3 regions of the Chelatococcus sp. CO-6 genome follow, and region 3 is predicted to be linked to each of the others. Evidence: riboswitches for the same ligand, from Rfam matches in the RefSeq annotation. Region 3 holds a riboswitch; each other region holds the start of a gene.
What was found. Region 3 has a riboswitch for cobalamin ahead of AL346_RS07150 (TonB-dependent siderophore receptor). Riboswitches for the same ligand answer to the same signal wherever they lie in the genome.
Positions count from the first base shown of each region.

Region 1: it holds a riboswitch for cobalamin, as region 3 does, so the genes downstream of both, AL346_RS09480 (CbtB-domain containing protein) here and AL346_RS07150 (TonB-dependent siderophore receptor) in region 3, are expected to answer to the same signal.
Region 2: it holds a riboswitch for cobalamin, as region 3 does, so the genes downstream of both, AL346_RS18060 (ribonucleoside-diphosphate reductase subunit alpha) here and AL346_RS07150 (TonB-dependent siderophore receptor) in region 3, are expected to answer to the same signal.

Region 1 is NZ_CP012398.1:2,014,451-2,020,010, reverse strand. It holds gene cobW (cobalamin biosynthesis protein CobW) at 1-599, opposite strand, end outside; gene AL346_RS09490 (DUF1636 domain-containing protein) at 667-1,095, opposite strand; gene AL346_RS09485 (CbtA family protein) at 1,095-1,820, opposite strand; gene AL346_RS09480 (CbtB-domain containing protein) at 1,827-2,000, opposite strand; cobalamin riboswitch at 2,035-2,225, opposite strand; gene rnk (nucleoside diphosphate kinase regulator) at 2,290-2,703, opposite strand; gene AL346_RS09470 (hypothetical protein) at 3,079-3,756, opposite strand; gene AL346_RS09465 (O-antigen ligase) at 3,765-5,126, opposite strand; tRNA gene AL346_RS09460 (tRNA-Arg) at 5,255-5,331, opposite strand; gene AL346_RS09455 (thermonuclease family protein) at 5,352-5,560, shown strand, end outside.
Region 2 is NZ_CP012398.1:3,851,449-3,857,008, reverse strand. It holds gene AL346_RS18065 (alpha/beta fold hydrolase) at 1-1,874, opposite strand, end outside; cobalamin riboswitch at 2,086-2,299, shown strand; gene AL346_RS18060 (ribonucleoside-diphosphate reductase subunit alpha) at 2,415-5,282, shown strand; gene AL346_RS18055 (ribonucleotide-diphosphate reductase subunit beta) at 5,306-5,560, shown strand, end outside.
Region 3 is NZ_CP012398.1:1,514,891-1,520,450, reverse strand. It holds gene AL346_RS07155 (iron ABC transporter permease) at 1-323, opposite strand, end outside; gene AL346_RS07150 (TonB-dependent siderophore receptor) at 328-2,304, opposite strand; cobalamin riboswitch at 2,338-2,531, opposite strand; gene AL346_RS07145 (ABC transporter substrate-binding protein) at 2,916-3,755, shown strand; gene AL346_RS07140 (cobyric acid synthase) at 4,041-5,531, opposite strand; gene cobO (cob(I)yrinic acid a,c-diamide adenosyltransferase) at 5,531-5,560, opposite strand, start outside.

The DNA.
Region 1 (5,560 bases), 500 kb from region 3:
TCGATCTCGGCCGGGCTCATCAGGTCCGTCTTGTTGAGCACGATGAGGTCGGCGCACAGGAGCTGGTCCTCGAACACCTCCTCGAGCGGATTGTCGTGGTCGAGCGTCTCGTCCGCCGCGCGCTGGGCGGCGAGCGCAGCGGGATCGTCGGCGAAGCGCCCCTCCGCCACGGCCGGCCCGTCGACCACGGCGACGACGCCGTCGACGGTGACGCGCGAGCGGATCTGAGGCCAGTTGAAGGCGCTGACGAGCGGCTTGGGCAGGGCGAGGCCCGAGGTCTCGATGACGATGTGGTCGGGCGCCGGCTCAATGGCGAGCAGCCGGTCGAGCGCCGGCACGAAGTCATCCGCCACCGTGCAGCACAGGCAGCCGTTGGGCAGTTCCACCACCGCCTCCTCCGGGCAGCCGGCGATGCCGCAGCCGGAGAGGAACGAGCCATCGAAGCCGACGTCGCCGAATTCGTTGACGATGACGGCGATGCGCCGGCCGTGGTCGCCCTCGAGGATGCGGCGCACGAGGGTCGTCTTGCCCGCGCCGAGGAAGCCGGTGACGATGGTGCACGGCACCTTGGCCGTCGTTGCTGGAAGGGTCGCTTGCATCTGTCGGTCCAGTCTGCCGCATCACGGCGGCACAAGAAAATCGGGGGCTGCGCCAGGGGCGGCGCGGCTAGTCCTGCGTCAGCGCATCGCTGCCGCTCAGGGCCGGCGCCGGCATCTGCGGGCGAAAGGCCAGGGGCGGCACGCGCGCGACGACGCCCTTGCGGAAGGGCAGCGGCCGTTCCTTCCAGGCGATGATGCCGTTCTCGGTGGCGCCATAAGCCCGTGCCGCAGCGGCGATGTCGTCGAGATGGGCCTCGTTGTCGAGGTCGCCGACGAGATAGGTCCACTTGCCGTCGCCGACGAGCGCCACCGTGCAGGGGCGGTTGCAGACGGCGAGGCACTCGACCGGCACCACCGCGGCGCCGGGCGCATCACCGGCCAGCCGGTCGGCGAGGCGCTCGGCGAGCACGCGGCCCGGCTCGTCGAAGCCGGCGGCATTGTCGGCGCGCCGCCGGCAGGAGACGCAGACGAAGACGGTGACGTCGGGCGCCGCCATCACGCCTCACCCGCCCGGCGGGCCAGATGCTGCCAGAGGAGACCGACGAGGAGCCCGGTCGACAGCCACAGCACCGCCTGGACGGCGAGCGAGGTGGCGGCGAACTGGGCGGCGAGCTCGGCCGGCACGCGGCTCTCGTAGGCGGCCGGATGCGGCGCGCCGACGACGTGCGGCGCCGCGATCATGGCAAGGGCGAGGGCACGGGCCCAGAACGCGCCGTGGCGCACGAACAGCCACAGGCCGCCCGCGGTCAGCGCCGCCGTCGCGATCCACCAGACCTGCCGCGCCAGCAGCGGCGCGGCGGCGCTGCCGGGCAGTTCCGGCGCGAGGCCGAGGGCCGGTGCAAGGCCGGCGGCGAGGAAGGCGGCGAAGGCGAAGCCCAGCGCCCGGCGCTCGTCGATGCGCCCGCCTGCCGCGATCATGGCGGCGAGGATGACGAGGGCGAAACCGACGGCCGTGACGATCGTGGCAAGCCCGGTCAGCAAGGTCCTGCCGGCATCGAAGCCGGCCTCACCGCCCGATGCGGCAGCACCGGCGCCGTGGCCGCCGTGAGCGAGGATGATATTGGCCGGCACCAGCAGGCCACGGGCCTGCTGCTCGGCCTCGACCTCATAGACTTCCGCCGCCAGGATCAGCGGCGTCGTGGTGAAATGCTGCAGGACCGCAACCGCAAGCCCGGCAACGAGGCCGGCCACAAGGCCGACCGCGAGCACGCGTTGGAGCATTGCCCGTCAGTGGCAGGGGAAGCTCAGGGCGTGGCGCGTGTCGTGCGCGGCGTCGTGGATGGTGTCGGGGTGGGCAAAGCCCGTCACGAAGACGAGTCCCGTGCCGAGGACGAAGGCGAGGAGCGCCACCTTGAGGGCTTCGGCGCGGCTGGCAACGCGGGCGGTTGCGACTGCGGTCATCGTGCATCTCCCTGGCTGCCACACCCGGCAGCCTCACGCGTGGATCGGCGACGGCAGGTCTCCTGGCTTGCGGCTCTCGGCCCCGGGCCGCCTTCCCGGGACCCGTGGGTCCCAGTGGCATCCGGCCCGGCGCTTGCCGCCTACAGTTGCGGGGGCAGCCGCGGCTTTCGACCGCGTTCCCTTTTCACCTCGCGGGAGCGAGGCACCGTCACCGGCACATTACCGTTTCACGAGGCGCTTGCAATCACGCTTTTTGCCGAGCGTCACCGCCGAGGCGCCCGGTGGCGCCTCAGGACCGCTCCTCGACGGCGTGGACCTTGAGCTGCCGCCGCTCGCCGCCGCGCGTCTCCCACGAGATCGACTGGCCGGCGGCGAGGCCGATGAGCGCGACGCCGATGGGAGTCAGGATGGAGATGCGGCCGGCCGCGATATCGGCCTCACCGGGGTAGACGAGCTCGACCGTCTGCACCTTGCCCGTCACCTCGTCCTCGAAGGTGACGCGCGAGCCCATGGCGACGACGGCGCTGCGCAGCTTGCCGGCTGGCAGGACCTTGGCCCGGTCGAGCTCGCCCAGGAGATTCTCGGCGACCTCCGGCTGGCGGTCGGCCGCGGCCTCGGCCAGCGCGTAGAGCCGGTCGAAATCCTCCTGCGAGACCGTGATGGGCGGGCGGCGCAAGGTGCGGCGCGAAGACACGGTGGACATGGGTAACCTCTCGATTGAGCGTTGGCGGCCCGGCACGGCCCCTTGCCGGGCAGGCCAGTTGCGGGAACGACCCCGGCGGCGCGAGGCGCCTGCGGGCCGGCCGCCGCGGCGCCTTGCCGCGTCATGGGGGTGATCGTCGTGCGATGCTGCTACAGGCCGGCATGCGCCGGCGGTCGTCGGGCCGGAGCCCGGCGGCTGCCCCGAGCCCGGGCAGCCAATGGCCACACCGCGCCCGGGGCTATGTTCCCGCGATAAGGGAACCCGCGCGAAGCAGAAAACGGCGCTGTGGCACGACCTTCAACATCATCGGTCGAATATGGGTCTGGCCCGATCGGGTGTCAAACGGGCGGACCCGGAGCGGCCTGTGGAAGGCGTTCACTTCTCGGCGGCATCGAGCCGCGCGAGCTGGGTGGCGAACCATGCGCGCACCTCGCCGCCCGCCAAGTCACCCAGCGCCAGCGCGACCTTTTCGGCCCGCGGGTCCAGCGACGCGCGCGCGAGGATGCGCTGCATGCGATGCCCCGACATCACGAGGACGGCGAAATCCGCCGCGATGCGCCCGCGCTCGTCCGGCGTGAGGACGTCGAAGGCATCGAGGGCGAAGAGCACCCGCCGCTCCGCCATCCACGCCTCGAAAGGCATGGTGCGGATCGACAGGGCGAGGGCAGCCCTGCCCTGGTCGTCGAGGCGCCCCCCGGTCACATGGGTGGCAGCCAGTGCAAGCCAGGCATCGCCAGAACGGGGCGAGGCTCGCACGAGGCGCCGGCGCAGATCGGCGCAGGCCCCGCGCTGCCGCTCCGCCTCCTCGCCGCTCCGCCGCGCCACCAGCGCCAGCCACTCGCTGTCGCAGGCCAGTGCGGCAACGGCCAGAACCTCGCCCGATTCGACGCCGCCGACCGGCCCCGGAACGGGCGAATCAGCGATCGCGACACGCGGCAGCTGGCTTGCGCCGAACTCCGGCATGAAGGTTCCCGCCGCGCGGACCGCCCAACCCTGGGACCGCAGCATGACAAGGCCGGCGGTCACCAGCGCGACGGCCAGGACGAGGGCCATGGCGCGTCTCATCGCGCCTGCCCCGCGAGGGTGGGCACAACGGCCGGCGCCGCAGCCAGGCGCGGGGCGGCCGCGAGGCCGCGCACCGCATCGCCGGCAGCCGCGAAGGTCAGCGCGAGCAGCGCCGTCGCGAAGCCGCGGCTCTCGATCAGCATGGCCTCGACCACATTCGCGCCGATCAGGAAGACGGCGACGGCGAAGGGCAGGTAGCGCAAGGCTCCGAGCCGTGCCACGTCCTCCCGCAAGACAAGGCGCAGGGACTGGCGAAGGAGGATGAACAAGACGAAGAGGGCGGCGAGGAGACCGACAACACCAAGGCCGACGAGAATATCCATGTAGCCGCTGTGCGGATTGACGAAATCGTAGCCGAACATCGCGGTGACGGCCGGCCGCAGCACCTGGTAGCCGGCGCTGAAGCCATAGCCGAGCCAGGGATTCTCACCCACGAGATCGATCAGCAGCACCCACAGCTGCCAGCGGCCCGTGAAGGTGAGGTCGCGCCCGAGCGCCGCGATACCGACCGATATGAGCGCCTCGGCCGCGATCAGCAGCGGAACGAGGAGGAAGATGCCGAGGACCAGCAGCACGCCGCGCAGGTTCCGCCCGGCCCCTTCGAGGAGGCGCAGCCCGGCCAAGGCGGCAACCCCGATGACGAGCGCCGCATAGCCGCCGGCCGATTCCGACCGTGCGAGACAGAGGACGGCCACGGCGGCGACGGCAAGCCGCAGAACGAGCGGCCCGAGGGACGGCCCGGCGCAGAAGAGCCAGATGATGCAGGTGAGCGCCGCCGCCTGGCCGAGCAGCACGCGATGGTAGAAAACGCCCCGCCAGACGCCGGCATGGATGGATTCAAAGGCATCCGTGCGCTGGTGCAGCGCGTCTTCAGGCGTCATGAAGGCAAAGAGCGCGCTGGCGAGGATACCGATGGCGAGCACGATCGCGACCAGACGCAAGGTCTCCCGGGCGCCGAAATAGGCGACATAGCCGCAGCCGAGGACGAAGGTCGCCGTGCTGGCGAAGGTCTTCTGCAGCGTCACCCCCGGAAGCGGAGACCAGAAGGCCGACAGCGCCGCAAGTAGGAGAACCAGGAAGATGGGCCAGGCGCGCAGCAGCGAGGCTGCGAAGCGGCGCGGCGCCATCAGGCCGAAACAGAGGCCAAGGGCGTAGATGCCGATGAGCAGGCCGCGCAGCAGCGGCGAATAGATCTCGATGGCCTGCTCGAAGTCGATGCCGACGATCTGCGGCCGGAAGATGTCGAACAGCACGACAAGCGCCGCCACAGCCATCAGCCGGATAACGGCGGGCCTTGCAGCGACTTCCTCCTCCGCCGGGCGACGCAGCTGCGCCCTGCCGGTTCCCGCCTCGCTCATCCGCGGCGCCCCGCTGGCTCCAGAGGCGCGAGACTATCGCCCCTCGACGCAAATTGCCACGCATCCGCCACAGGTGGCGTCGGAGGCGCTGGCCCGTGTGCCGTCGGTGGGGTAACAAGGGAAAGTGATGGCGTCCCGGACAGGATTCGAACCTGTGACCTACGGTTTAGGAAACCGTTGCTCTATCCTGCTGAGCTACCGGGACAACCGCAGCCCCTTTAGCACATGATTCTCGAAATTGCAGCGCGGCAGATGCTTCATGTCGGGATCGCGGGCTCGCTCGCGGCCCTGCTCGCATCGACGTCGGTGGCTGCTGCGGCCTCCTGCGCCGGGCAGGCCGCCGGTCCCGTGCGCATCGCCGCCGTCACGCGGCACGGCGACCTCGGCCTCGATGACGGCCGCATGGTGCGGCTCGCCGGCATCCTGCTGCCGCA
Region 2 (5,560 bases), 2.1 Mb from region 3:
GACAGTTCCTCGACCGCGAGCCGCGCCGCGAGCGCCGCCCGGCAGGCGAGGAAGGCGTGATCCTCCGTCGCCCGTGCCAGCCCGAAAGTCGCGCTGACCATGCCGTCGAGATTGGCCGTGACGACGCCGCCGTGCTCCTCGATCACCGCCACCAGCCGGTCGTAGATCGGCTGCAGCTCGCGCTCCGCCGTCTCGGGATCGACGGTCTCGACGGCATCGAGCGGGCTGACGACCTCGGCGGCCAGCACCGTGACGTACTGGCGGGACCGGTCGATACCAAGGCGCGCCGGCGGCTGCGAGAGTTTTTGGGTCTCTTCCGGATCGGCAAGGAAGCGGCGCGTCTCCTCGAGAAAGGTGGCGAAGGCCGGCTCGTGCGCCAGGAGCACGTGGTTGGCGCTGTCGAGCGCGAGGAAGCGCGCACCCGGGATGCTGGCGGCGAGCGCCTTGCCGTGCTCGAAGGGGATCACCGCGTCACGGGTGGCATGCATGACGAGCGTCGGCACGCGGATCCGCGGCAGGAGATCCGTCACGTCGATCTCGCCGCCTTCCTCGAAGATTCGGTGCGCCACCTCGGGCGAGACGGTGTCCCGCTGCAGCTCGTTGTACCAGTCCTTCTGCTCGGGCGTCGCTTCGGGGATGAACATGGAGGTGAACATCTGGCGGAAGACCGGATCGTCCTGTCCCCAGCCCTCCCGCATCAGGGCACTCATCGCCTCGCGGCGCGCCACCTCGCGCGGGTCCCCGCGCCTGCGCCAGCCCTGGCTGAAGCCGCCGTAGAGCACCATGCCGGCCACGCGCTCGGGATGGCGCGCGGCATAGGCGATCGACGTGGCGCACCCGTGCGAGATGCCGAGCAGGAAGACGCGGCGCAGGCCCGCGGCGTCGATGATGCTCTCGAGATCGGCGATCATCGCCTCGAAGGTGAGATCGGCCGGGTCGCGGTCCGACAGGCCGTTGCCGCGCTGGTCGTAGCGCACCAGCCGGAAATTGGCCGAGAGCCCCTCCATCCAGTGCTTCCACACCGGGCTGTCCCAGTCGCGCTCCAGATGCGACATCCAGTGGGCGGCGCGGACGAGGGGCGGCCCCTGGCCGCTCAGCGCATAGGCCAGCCGCACGCCGTCGGGCGTCGCGCAGCGACGGATTTCCTGGGCCAGCGGCGTGGCTGCGGCCGGGCCCTGGGGCTTCGCCTCCCTCTCCTCGCGGGCCTCGACAGGCGCAGCCTCGCCCTCCCCGGCCTGCGGCCGCGGCTGGACCATCGCGATCCGGCGGGCAGCCTCTCCGAGCCGGCGGATGTCCGTGCGCACCGTCTCGTCGTCGGGCTCGAGGGCCTGCAACATGCGGGCGTGGACGAGCGCGCGCTCGGGCTCGTCCGCCAGACGGTCGATCAGTATGCGCAGGAGACGCAGGCGCGTGACGTCGAGCTCGTCGCCGACGGCGATGCGCCAGGCCTCGAACTCCGGGCAGCGCGGCAGCGAGAGATCGTCGAGGAAACGGCCGCGGAAGGCGCCGGCGAGCGCCTCCAGGCTTTCGGTGCCGAGCGCCTCGAAATCGCGGATGCCGAGGCCGCGCAGCGGCGCCGCATCGAGGACCAGGCCGTCCTTGTTGAGATAGACCGTGTTGCGGTCGGCCTCCAGAACGCCGCCCTCGCCGTTCTCGACGATCTGGCGGATCTTCGACAGGCTCCAGCGCAGCGCGCCGCGCGGGTCGTCCGGGATTTCCCAGAACATCTCGCACAGCCGCTCGCGCCGCTGCGGCCTGTCGGTCATGGCGAGATAGGCCAGCAGCGCCCGCGTCTTGCGCGACGGCGGCAGGGACACGGCCTCGCCGGCGCGAAGGACCGTCAGGTCTCCAAGAACGCGGATATCGAGCGACACGGCATGCTGCCTCACTGGTTTCAAAATGTACCAATTGCGGCCGGGGGCTGAAAGTTATCATTCGGCCGGCGCTGCCGGGATGTGCCGCAGCGCACCGCCGGAGACCCATGCCACTGCGTCGGAACGGCGACCGCACGGCCGCCCCCCGGCTCGCCGCCACGGCTGGGGAAGAGCGCCCAGCAAGATATTGACGCCGCGGCCCATGATCGGCACGATATCTGGTAGTCATGGTCTCTCGAATCGTCCTGAAGCGAGAGCTAAGAGGGAATCCGGTGCGCCTAGCGGCCAAGCCGGAGCTGCCCCCGCAACTGTGAGCGGCGAGCCACCGTCCATCTCGTGTCACTGGAGCCCGTGAGGCTCCGGGAAGGCCGGACGGAGGCGACGACCCGCGAGCCAGGAGACCTGCCGTGACTGGAACGAAACGTCCTCGGGCGGGGTGTCCCGGTGGATCGCTTGGGTCGTCGGGACCACGGCGTGAGCCGTCGACGCCATCCTCGCATCCGCCCGGCCTTTGCCCCCAGCAGATGGGGTTTGAAGCCGGTGTCTTTGTCCCTTGAAACCGAACGTCCATCCCGCGGGCCGCATGCCGCCCAGCCGGTCGCGTCCGCCACGGCATTCGAGCCGTCCTATCGTGTCATCCGCCGCAACGGCGCGGTGACGCCGTTCGATCCCTCGAAGATCGCGGTCGCGCTGACGAAGGCCTTCCTCGCCGTCGAGGGCAGCCATGCCGCGACCTCGCGCCGGGTGCACGACATCGTCGCGGGGCTGACGGAGCAGATCGTCGCCAGCCTCACTCGGCGGGCCGACGCCGGCCGCACGTTCCATATCGAGGACATCCAGGATCAGGTCGAGCTCGCCCTGATGCGGGGCGAGCACCACAAGGTGGCGCGCGCCTATGTCCTCTATCGTGAGGAGCGGGCCAGGGAGCGCGCCGCGACGCTGGCGCATGCTGGCGGCGCCGAGGCATCCGCGGCCCCGCTGCGCATGACAGCGGTGGACGGGGCGCTGATACCTCTCGACGCGGAAAGGCTTGAAGCGCTCGTCAAAGAGGCGGCCGAGGGGCTCGACGGGGTCGACGCCGGAGCCATCCTCGCCGAGACGCGCCGCAATCTCTATGACGGCATCTCGTCCGACGAACTCGCCCTCGCCCCGATCCTCGCGGCCCGCACCCTGATCGAGACGGAGCCCGACTATGCCAAGGTGTCGGCGCGCCTCCTCCTCGACAAGCTGCGCCGCGAGGCACTCACCTTTCTCGCCGGTCGTCCCGCGCAGGCGACGCAGGCCGAGATGGCGCAGCGCTACGGCGATTATTTCCGCGCCTATGTGAAGGCCGGCATCGCGCAGGAGCTGATCGACCCGGAACTCGGCCGCTTCGACCTCGACCGGCTTGCGGCGGCGATCGAGCCCGAACGCGATCTCCGGTTCGACTATCTCGGCCTGCAGACGCTCTACGACCGCTATTTCCTGCACGCGCGCGGCACCCGCTTCGAGCTGCCGCAGGCCTTCTTCATGCGCGTGGCCATGGGGCTCGCGCTGCGCGAGACCGACCGCGAGGCACGAGCGATCGACTTCTACCGGCTGCTGTCGTCCTTCGATTTCATGGCCTCGACGCCGACGCTGTTCAACGCCGGCACCCTGAGGCCGCAGCTCTCCTCGTGCTTTCTCACCACCGTGCCGGACGACCTCGACGGCATCTTCAAGGCGATCAGGGACAATGCGCTGCTCGCCAAATATTCCGGCGGGCTCGGCAACGACTGGACACGGGTGCGCGGGCTCGGCGCCCACATCAAAGGAACCAACGGCGAGAGCCAGGGCGTCGTGCCCTTCCTCAAGGTGGCGAATGACACCGCCATCGCGGTCAACCAGGGCGGCAAGCGCAAGGGCGCGGTCTGCGCCTATCTGGAGACCTGGCACATCGACATCGAGGAATTCCTCGACCTGAGGAAGAACACGGGCGACGAACGCCGCCGCACCCACGACATGAACACGGCCAACTGGGTGCCGGACCTGTTCATGGAGCGCGTCGAGGCGGACGGACCGTGGACGCTCTTCTCGCCAGACGAGACGCCGGACCTGCATGACCTCTACGGGCCAGCCTTCAAGGCCGCCTACGAGACCTACGAAGAGAAGGCCGCGCGCGGCGGGATGAAGGTGTGGAAGCAGCTCCGCGCCATCGACCTGTGGCGGCGCATGCTGACCATGCTCTTCGAGACCGGCCACCCGTGGATCACCTTCAAGGACCCGTGCAACATCCGCTCGCCGCAGGGCCACGCCGGCGTCGTGCATTCCTCGAACCTGTGCACCGAGATCACGCTGAACACGTCGGACGACGAGGTCGCCGTGTGCAACCTCGGCTCGGTGAATCTCGCCGCGCACGTCATCGCCGATGGTCTCGACCGCGAGCGTCTCGCGCAGACCGTCAAGACGGCGATGCGTATGCTCGACAACGTCATCGACATCAATTTCTACACGATCCCGGAGGCGCGGCGCTCGAACCTGCGGCACCGCCCCGTCGGCCTCGGCATCATGGGCTTCCAGGACGCGCTGCAGAGGCTGCGCATCCCCTACGCATCCCAGGAGGCTGCGCGCTTTGCCGACGAAAGCATGGAGACGCTCAGCTTCGAGGCGATCTCGGCCTCGGTCGATCTTGCCGCCGAGCGCGGTCGCTATCCGAGCTTCGAGGGCTCGCTGTGGTCCCAGGGCATCCTGCCGATCGACAGCATCGAACGGCTGGCCGAGGCGCGCGGTCGGCTCGACCTCGACCGCAGCATGCGGCTCGACTGGCCGGCCTTGCGCGCGCGCGTGACGCGCATCGGCATGCGCAATTCGAACTGCCTGGCCATCGCCCCGACGGCGACCATCTCCAACATCTGCGGCGTGTCGCAGTCGATCGAGCCCGCCTACCAGAACCTGTTCGTCAAATCCAACATGTCGGGCGACTTCACCGTCGTGAACGCGGCGCTCGTGCGTGACCTCAAGGCGCGCGGCCTGTGGGACGCGGTGATGATTTCCGATCTCAAATATTACGACGGCAGCCTCGGGCAGATCGACCGCATCCCGGACGATCTCAAGGCGCTCTATGCCACGGCGTTCGAGATCGCGCCCTCCTGGCTGGTCGAGGCGGCGGCCCGCCGGCAGAAATGGATCGACCAGGCGCAGTCGCTCAACCTTTATGTCGCCAATCCTTCCGGGCGGCAGCTCGACGAGACCTACCGCCTCGCCTGGCGGCGCGGCCTCAAGACGACCTATTACCTGCGCTCGCGCTCGGCCACCCATGTCGAGAAATCGACGTTGAAGGGCGTCGACGGCCGGCTCAACGCGGTCTCGGCCGCGCCCGTCGCCCGTCCCGCATCGGACGGCGCCAGGGCGTGCTCCATCGACGATCCCGGCTGCGAAGCCTGCCAGTGACGGCAAGACAAGGAGACAGGGCCATGCTCGACTGGCAGACCCCCGCGGCCGCCGCGCGCGCCATTGATCCCGCCACCGGCCTCGGCGCCATCGAACGCGGCGCCGCCCGCGTCACGGTCGACGACAAGCGCATGATCAACGCGCGCGCCGACGTGAACCAGCTGCTGCCGCTCAAGTACCGCTGGGCCTGGGAGAAACATCTCGCGGCCTGCAACAATCACTGGATGCCGACCGAGGTCTCCATGCAGGCAGACATCGCGTTGTGGAAGTCGCGCGAC
Region 3 (5,560 bases):
GCCTGCGGCGCACCGAAGACGGAGGGAGCGGCGAGCGGGTTGCGCAGCAGGCCCTGCAGGGCGGCGCCCGCAAGGCCGAGCGTCGCGCCGATGATGACGGCGAGCAAGGTGCGCGGCAGGCGGATGTCGCGCACGACGACGCCCGCGCCGCCGCCGTCACCGAAGAGCCCCTCGATCACCAAGGCCGGCGTGAGCCGCGCCGGGCCGAGCATGAGCGACAGGACGCAAAGGACGAGGAGGACGACGACGAGCGCCGGCACCAGCCAGCGACCCGGGCGGCGGGCCGCGTCTTCCTCGATGTCCCTGCCCCCTACGCCGTCCATCGCCTCACCAGCTGGCCTTGAGGCCGGCGTAGAGCGAGCGCCCCGCCGTGCCGTAGTTCTTCACCTCCTCATAGCGCGCATCGGTGAGGTTTTCACCGCGCAGGAAGAGCGACACGCGCTCCGACACCTCATAGGAGGCGAAGAGGTCGAGCCGGGCATAGGGCGCGAGCCTGTCCTTCTCGTGCGCCGCGGAATAGCGCGCGTCGACGAGAACGAGCGCCGGCGCGATGACGAGGCCCGGCGCCGGCGTCAAAGTGAGGCCGATGCGCGCCGTGTTCTCCGGCCGGCGGGCGAGCCTGAGGTCGGTGGTGAGGTCGATGGCGACAAGGTTGGTATAGGCGATGTCGAGCCCGAGCATCCCGGGGATGAGCTCGGCCTTCGCCGCCAGTTCGAAGCCGCTCGTCTGAGCCCGCGCCACGTTGACGTAGCAGCCGAACGCCTGGTCCGGCCGGCAGGACGGATCGCTCTGGAAGTTGATGAGGTCGCGGAAACGGTTGAGGAAGAGCGTGCCCGAGAGGGTGAGCCGGCCGTCGAACAGCTTCTGGTCGATGCCGGCGTCGACGCCGAAGGAGCGCTCCGGGCTGAGCGCCGGATTGCCGTAGAGCGGATCGAGGCGCTGGTAGAGCGTCGGGGCCTTGGCGCCCGTCCCGGCGCTCGCGCGCAGCACCGTGTCGCTCTCGGCGATGTCGTAGGCGAGGGTGGCGCGCCAGGTGGCGAAGCGGTCCGCCCCCTCGATGTCGTCGATGCGCCCGCCGAGCGACAGGTTCAGGCGTTCGGCGAGGGTGATCTGGTGCAGGGCGAAGAGGGAGCGGGTGGTCTGGGCGGCGTCGTCGAGCGTCGTGCGCGGGCCGGGCACCGGCAGCACGGCCTCGCTCGTGCTCGTCAGCGTCTCGCGCTCGACCTGGCCGCCGAAGGTGAGGAGGCCGAAGGCATCGAGCGAGAGATCGCCCTGATAGGAGGCGCCGACGCGCCCGCCGACATAGCCGTCCTTCGACCAGTCCGTCACCGGCGCTGCCGTGCCGCCGTAATAGCTGATGGAGCGATAGTCGCGCTCGGTGCGGTTGGCATAGACGAGGAAGGTGTTCTTCAGCCGCCGGTCGAAGGCGTGGACGGTCGCCCTGGCATGGACCTGCCCGAGGCGCTGGACGCTCGACGACGGAGTGTCGGGAAAGGCTCCGAAGGCCGCGTCGTATTGCGTGGCATTGACATAGGCCGAGCCGCCGACGTCGAAGGCGACGTCTTCGCTCGGCGAGAAGCCGAAGCGCGCGGAGAGGCCGAAGCGGCGTGTGCCGTCGGCCTCAAGCGGCCACGGGTGCTGGGCACGGAGGCGGCCGATGCGGTATCCCCAGCGCGAGAAGCCGGCGGTGTCATAGCCGTTGAGCGAGACGGCATAGTTGAAGCGCGCATCGCCGCCGGACACGGCGGCCTGGACGCCCCTGCTGCCGTAGCTGCCGCCCTCGGCGGCGATCGCTGCGCGCGGCTCGCCGCGGCCCTTGCGGGTGATGATGTTGACGACGCCGCCCATCGCGTCCGAGCCGTAGAGGGCCGATTGGGGGCCGCGCAGCACCTCGATGCGCTCGATGCCGGTCGGCACCAGCAGCGAGAAGTCGAACTGGCCGTTGCCGGTGGACGGGTCGTTGACGCGCACGCCGTCGATCAGCACCAGGGTCTGGCCCGGCTCGCCGCCGCGCAGGCGCACGGAGGTGGTGGCGCCGGTGCCGCCGCTCTCGGTGAGGTCGAGGCCGGGCACGCGGCGCAGGGCGTCGTTGAGCGTGCGGGCGCCGGAGCGGGCGATCTCCTCGGCGGTAATGACGGTGACGGCGCTGCCGCTGCGGGCGATGGCCTGCGGGCCGCGCGTCGCCGTGACGACGATCTCGCGCAGGGTGATCTCGTCGCCGGCGGCGCCGGTGGCGGCAAGGGTGAGGGAAGACAAAAGGAACATACCGCCGGAGAGCGTCCGACGGCCGGCGGAACCGGCCATGAAAACCTCCATTCCGCCCCTCCGGCGGATGTCAGGGTTGCCTCGCGCGCTGGCCGGTCTCCTGGCTTGCGGGTCCCTGCTGCGATTCGGCCTTCCCGGTGCCCGATGGCCCCAGTGGCTTCGTCGAATCGCCGCTCGCCGCTCACAGTTGCGGGGGCAGCCACGGTCTTGCACCGTGTTCCCGTTTCACCCCGCTGCGGCGGGGCACCAACGCAGGGCCTCTTTACGCAGACCGCGGCTCGGCCGCAAGCATGCGGAACGGATGCACCGCCTGTGCATTTGCGCCGGCGCAAGGAGCGCCGTAAGGCTGCGGCCGAGATTGCGCCCGAAAGGGCGGGCAAGGACATGAGGGATATGAGGACGGCTGTCGCGTTCGCGATCGTGCTTGCAACGGGGCTCGGCCTTGCGCCGGCTGCCGGCAGCAGCGAGCCGGAGCGCCTCTCTCCTCCCTCCCCCCACGCAGTGGTGGGGAGGGCCGGGGTGGGGGGCGGTTCCGCCGGCGGGCGTTCGACGATTGCAGGTGGCGTGTCCGTCGGCCCGGAAGGCTTCCGGCCTGCACCCGCCGGCCCCCACCCCTAACCCCTCCCCGCCGCAAGCGGGGGGAGGGGGATATGGTGCGCCTCGCCGCGGCCGGCCGATCGGAAACCGCGCCGTCCGTTGCCCGCTACGCCGAAGCGCCTCCGGCGCGGGTCGTTTCGCTCAACCTGTGCGCCGACCAGCTCCTGCTGGCGCTGGCCGATCGCGGACAGATCGCCTCCCTCAGTCCCCTGTCGCGCGATGCGGATTATTCCTTCCTCGCGGGCCGGGTGGGCGACCTTCCGGTCAATGGCGGCACGGGCGAGGAGATCCTGGTCGGCAAGGCGGATCTCGTGCTCAGCGGCCGCTACGGCACGCGCGTCAAGCGCGAGCTTTTGGAGCGCCACGGCGTGCCGCTGATGGTGCTCGATCCCTGGCGCGACATCGCCGGGGGGCGCGAGCAGCTGACGGCCGTCGCGGCCCGGCTGGGCCATCCGGAGCGCGGCGCGGCGCTTGCCGCCGAGATCGAGGCGGCGCTCGCGCGCACCAAAGGCCTCGCCCGGCGCCCGGCCACCGTCCTCGTCCTCTACCGGCGCGGTTACGTGCCGGGGGAGCGCTCGCTCGTCGCGGAACTCCTCGGCCATATGGGCCTTCAGCCGATGCAGGCCCGCCTCGGCCTGCCGCAGGGCGGCCTCGTGCGCCTCGAGCAGCTCGTCATGGACCCGCCGGACTTTGTGGTGATGGACGAGGCCGATGCTCGCGCCATCGACAACGGCACGGCCTTCCTCGTCCACCCGGCGCTCGCCGGCGTGCTGCCGCCCGAGCGGCGCCTGTTCCTCCCGGACCGGCTCACCATCTGCGGTGGGCCCTCGACGCCGGCGGCCATCGATGCACTCGCCGCCGAGGTGCGCGCCAAGGTCAACGGGGAGCGTTGAAGCATGATGACTTTAAGATCGGCGCACGCGTTGATCCTCCTCCGTACGGGGGAGGTGGCGCCGCGAAGTCGGGCTCGCCCGACTTCGGTTTCCAAATGTCGAAGTCGGGCAAGCCCGAGTTCGGCACCTAAAAAGCCGAAGTCGGATAAATCCGACTTCGGACGGCACGATCCACCCTCCCACGGACCTCGGGCTTGCCCGAGGTCCGCACTTATATGCGCAAGTCGGGAACACCCGACTTGCGAAAGGGAGGGATCAAGCCAAGTCTCCCGCGTCGACTTAAACTCATAAATCTCTAGCCTGGCCCCCGCCTCGCTCCTGCGCGATGGCGAGGAGCGCGTCGACGTCCATGTGCCGGCCGACATGGGCGGCGAGCCTGTCGAGGGCCTCCTCGATGCTGCGCTCGTAGGCGAGGCTGGCGCGGAAGGTGCCGCCGCTCGCCTGGGCGAGGAAGGCCCGGCGGAAGTCGTCGGCGGCGAACATGCCGTGCAGATAGGTGCCCATGACGAGCCCGTCCGGCGACATGGCCCCCTCGCGCTCGCCGGCGACGCGGAAGGGCGCGCGCACGCAATCGAGCCCCTCGCTGCGGCCGAGGTGGATCTCGTAGGCGGTGACGGCATAGCCCGTCCCGGCATGGACGGCCTCGACCGGCTGCACCGCCTTGTCGCCTGTCAGGACCGTGTCGATGTCGAGGAGGCCGAGCCCCGGCACGATGCCGGCCGCGCCCTCGATGCCCTCGGGATCGGCGATGGTGCGGCCGAGCATCTGGTAGCCGCCGCACAGGCCGACGACGGGCCGGCCACGGCGCACGTGGGCGAGGATGTCGATGTCCCAGCCCTCGTCCCTGAGATGGGCGAGGTCGGCGATGGTCGCCTTCGAGCCCGGCAGGACGATGAGGTCGGCATCGGACGGGATCGGCCGGCCGGGCGGCACAAGGACGAGGGAGACGCCCTCCTCCAGCCTGAGCGGGTCGAGATCGTCGAAATTGGCGATGCGCGGCAGGACGGGGGCGGCGACGATGAAGGTGTCGCCCGGCTTGCGGCCGGTGCCGGTGAGGTCGAGCGCATCTTCCGCGGGCAGCCGGCTCGCCTCTGGAAGCCAGGGCAGCAGGCCGAGCGGCTGCCAGCCGGTGCGCTCGGCGATCGCCGTCATGCCCGCGGCGAAGAGGGCGGGGTCGCCGCGGAACTTGTTGACGAGGAAGCCGCGCACCATGGCCCGGTCGGCCTCGTCGAGCACGGCATGGGTGCCGACGAGGCTGGCGATGACGCCGCCGCGGTCGATGTCGCCGACGAGCACCACCGGCACATCGGCCTCGGTGGCGAAGCCCATGTTGGCGATGTCGCCGGCGCGCAGGTTGATCTCGGCCGGGCTGCCGGCGCCCTCGACAATGACGAGGTCGGCCCCTTCGCAGACCTTGGCGAAGCTGCCGAGCACGAAGGGCATCAGCGCCTTGCGCCGGCCGGTGAAGTCGCGCGCGTCGAGATGGCCGTGCCGCCGGCCCTGCACGATGAGCTGGGCGCCGCGGTCGCTCTCGGGCTTCAGCAGCACCGGGTTCATGTGCACGGTGGGCTCGGCGCGGGCGGCGCGCGCCTGCAGCGCCTGGGCACGGCCGATCTCGCCGCCGGCCACCGCCGCGGCGTTGTTCGACATGTTCTGCGCCTTGAAGGGGCGCACGGTGAGCCCGCGGCGGGCGAAGAGGCGGCACAGGCCCGCGACGATCAGCGACTTGCCGACGTTGGAGCCGGTGCCCTGGAGCATCACCGCGGGCGTTGCCATCAGAATTCGATGCCTTCCTGTGCCTTCAC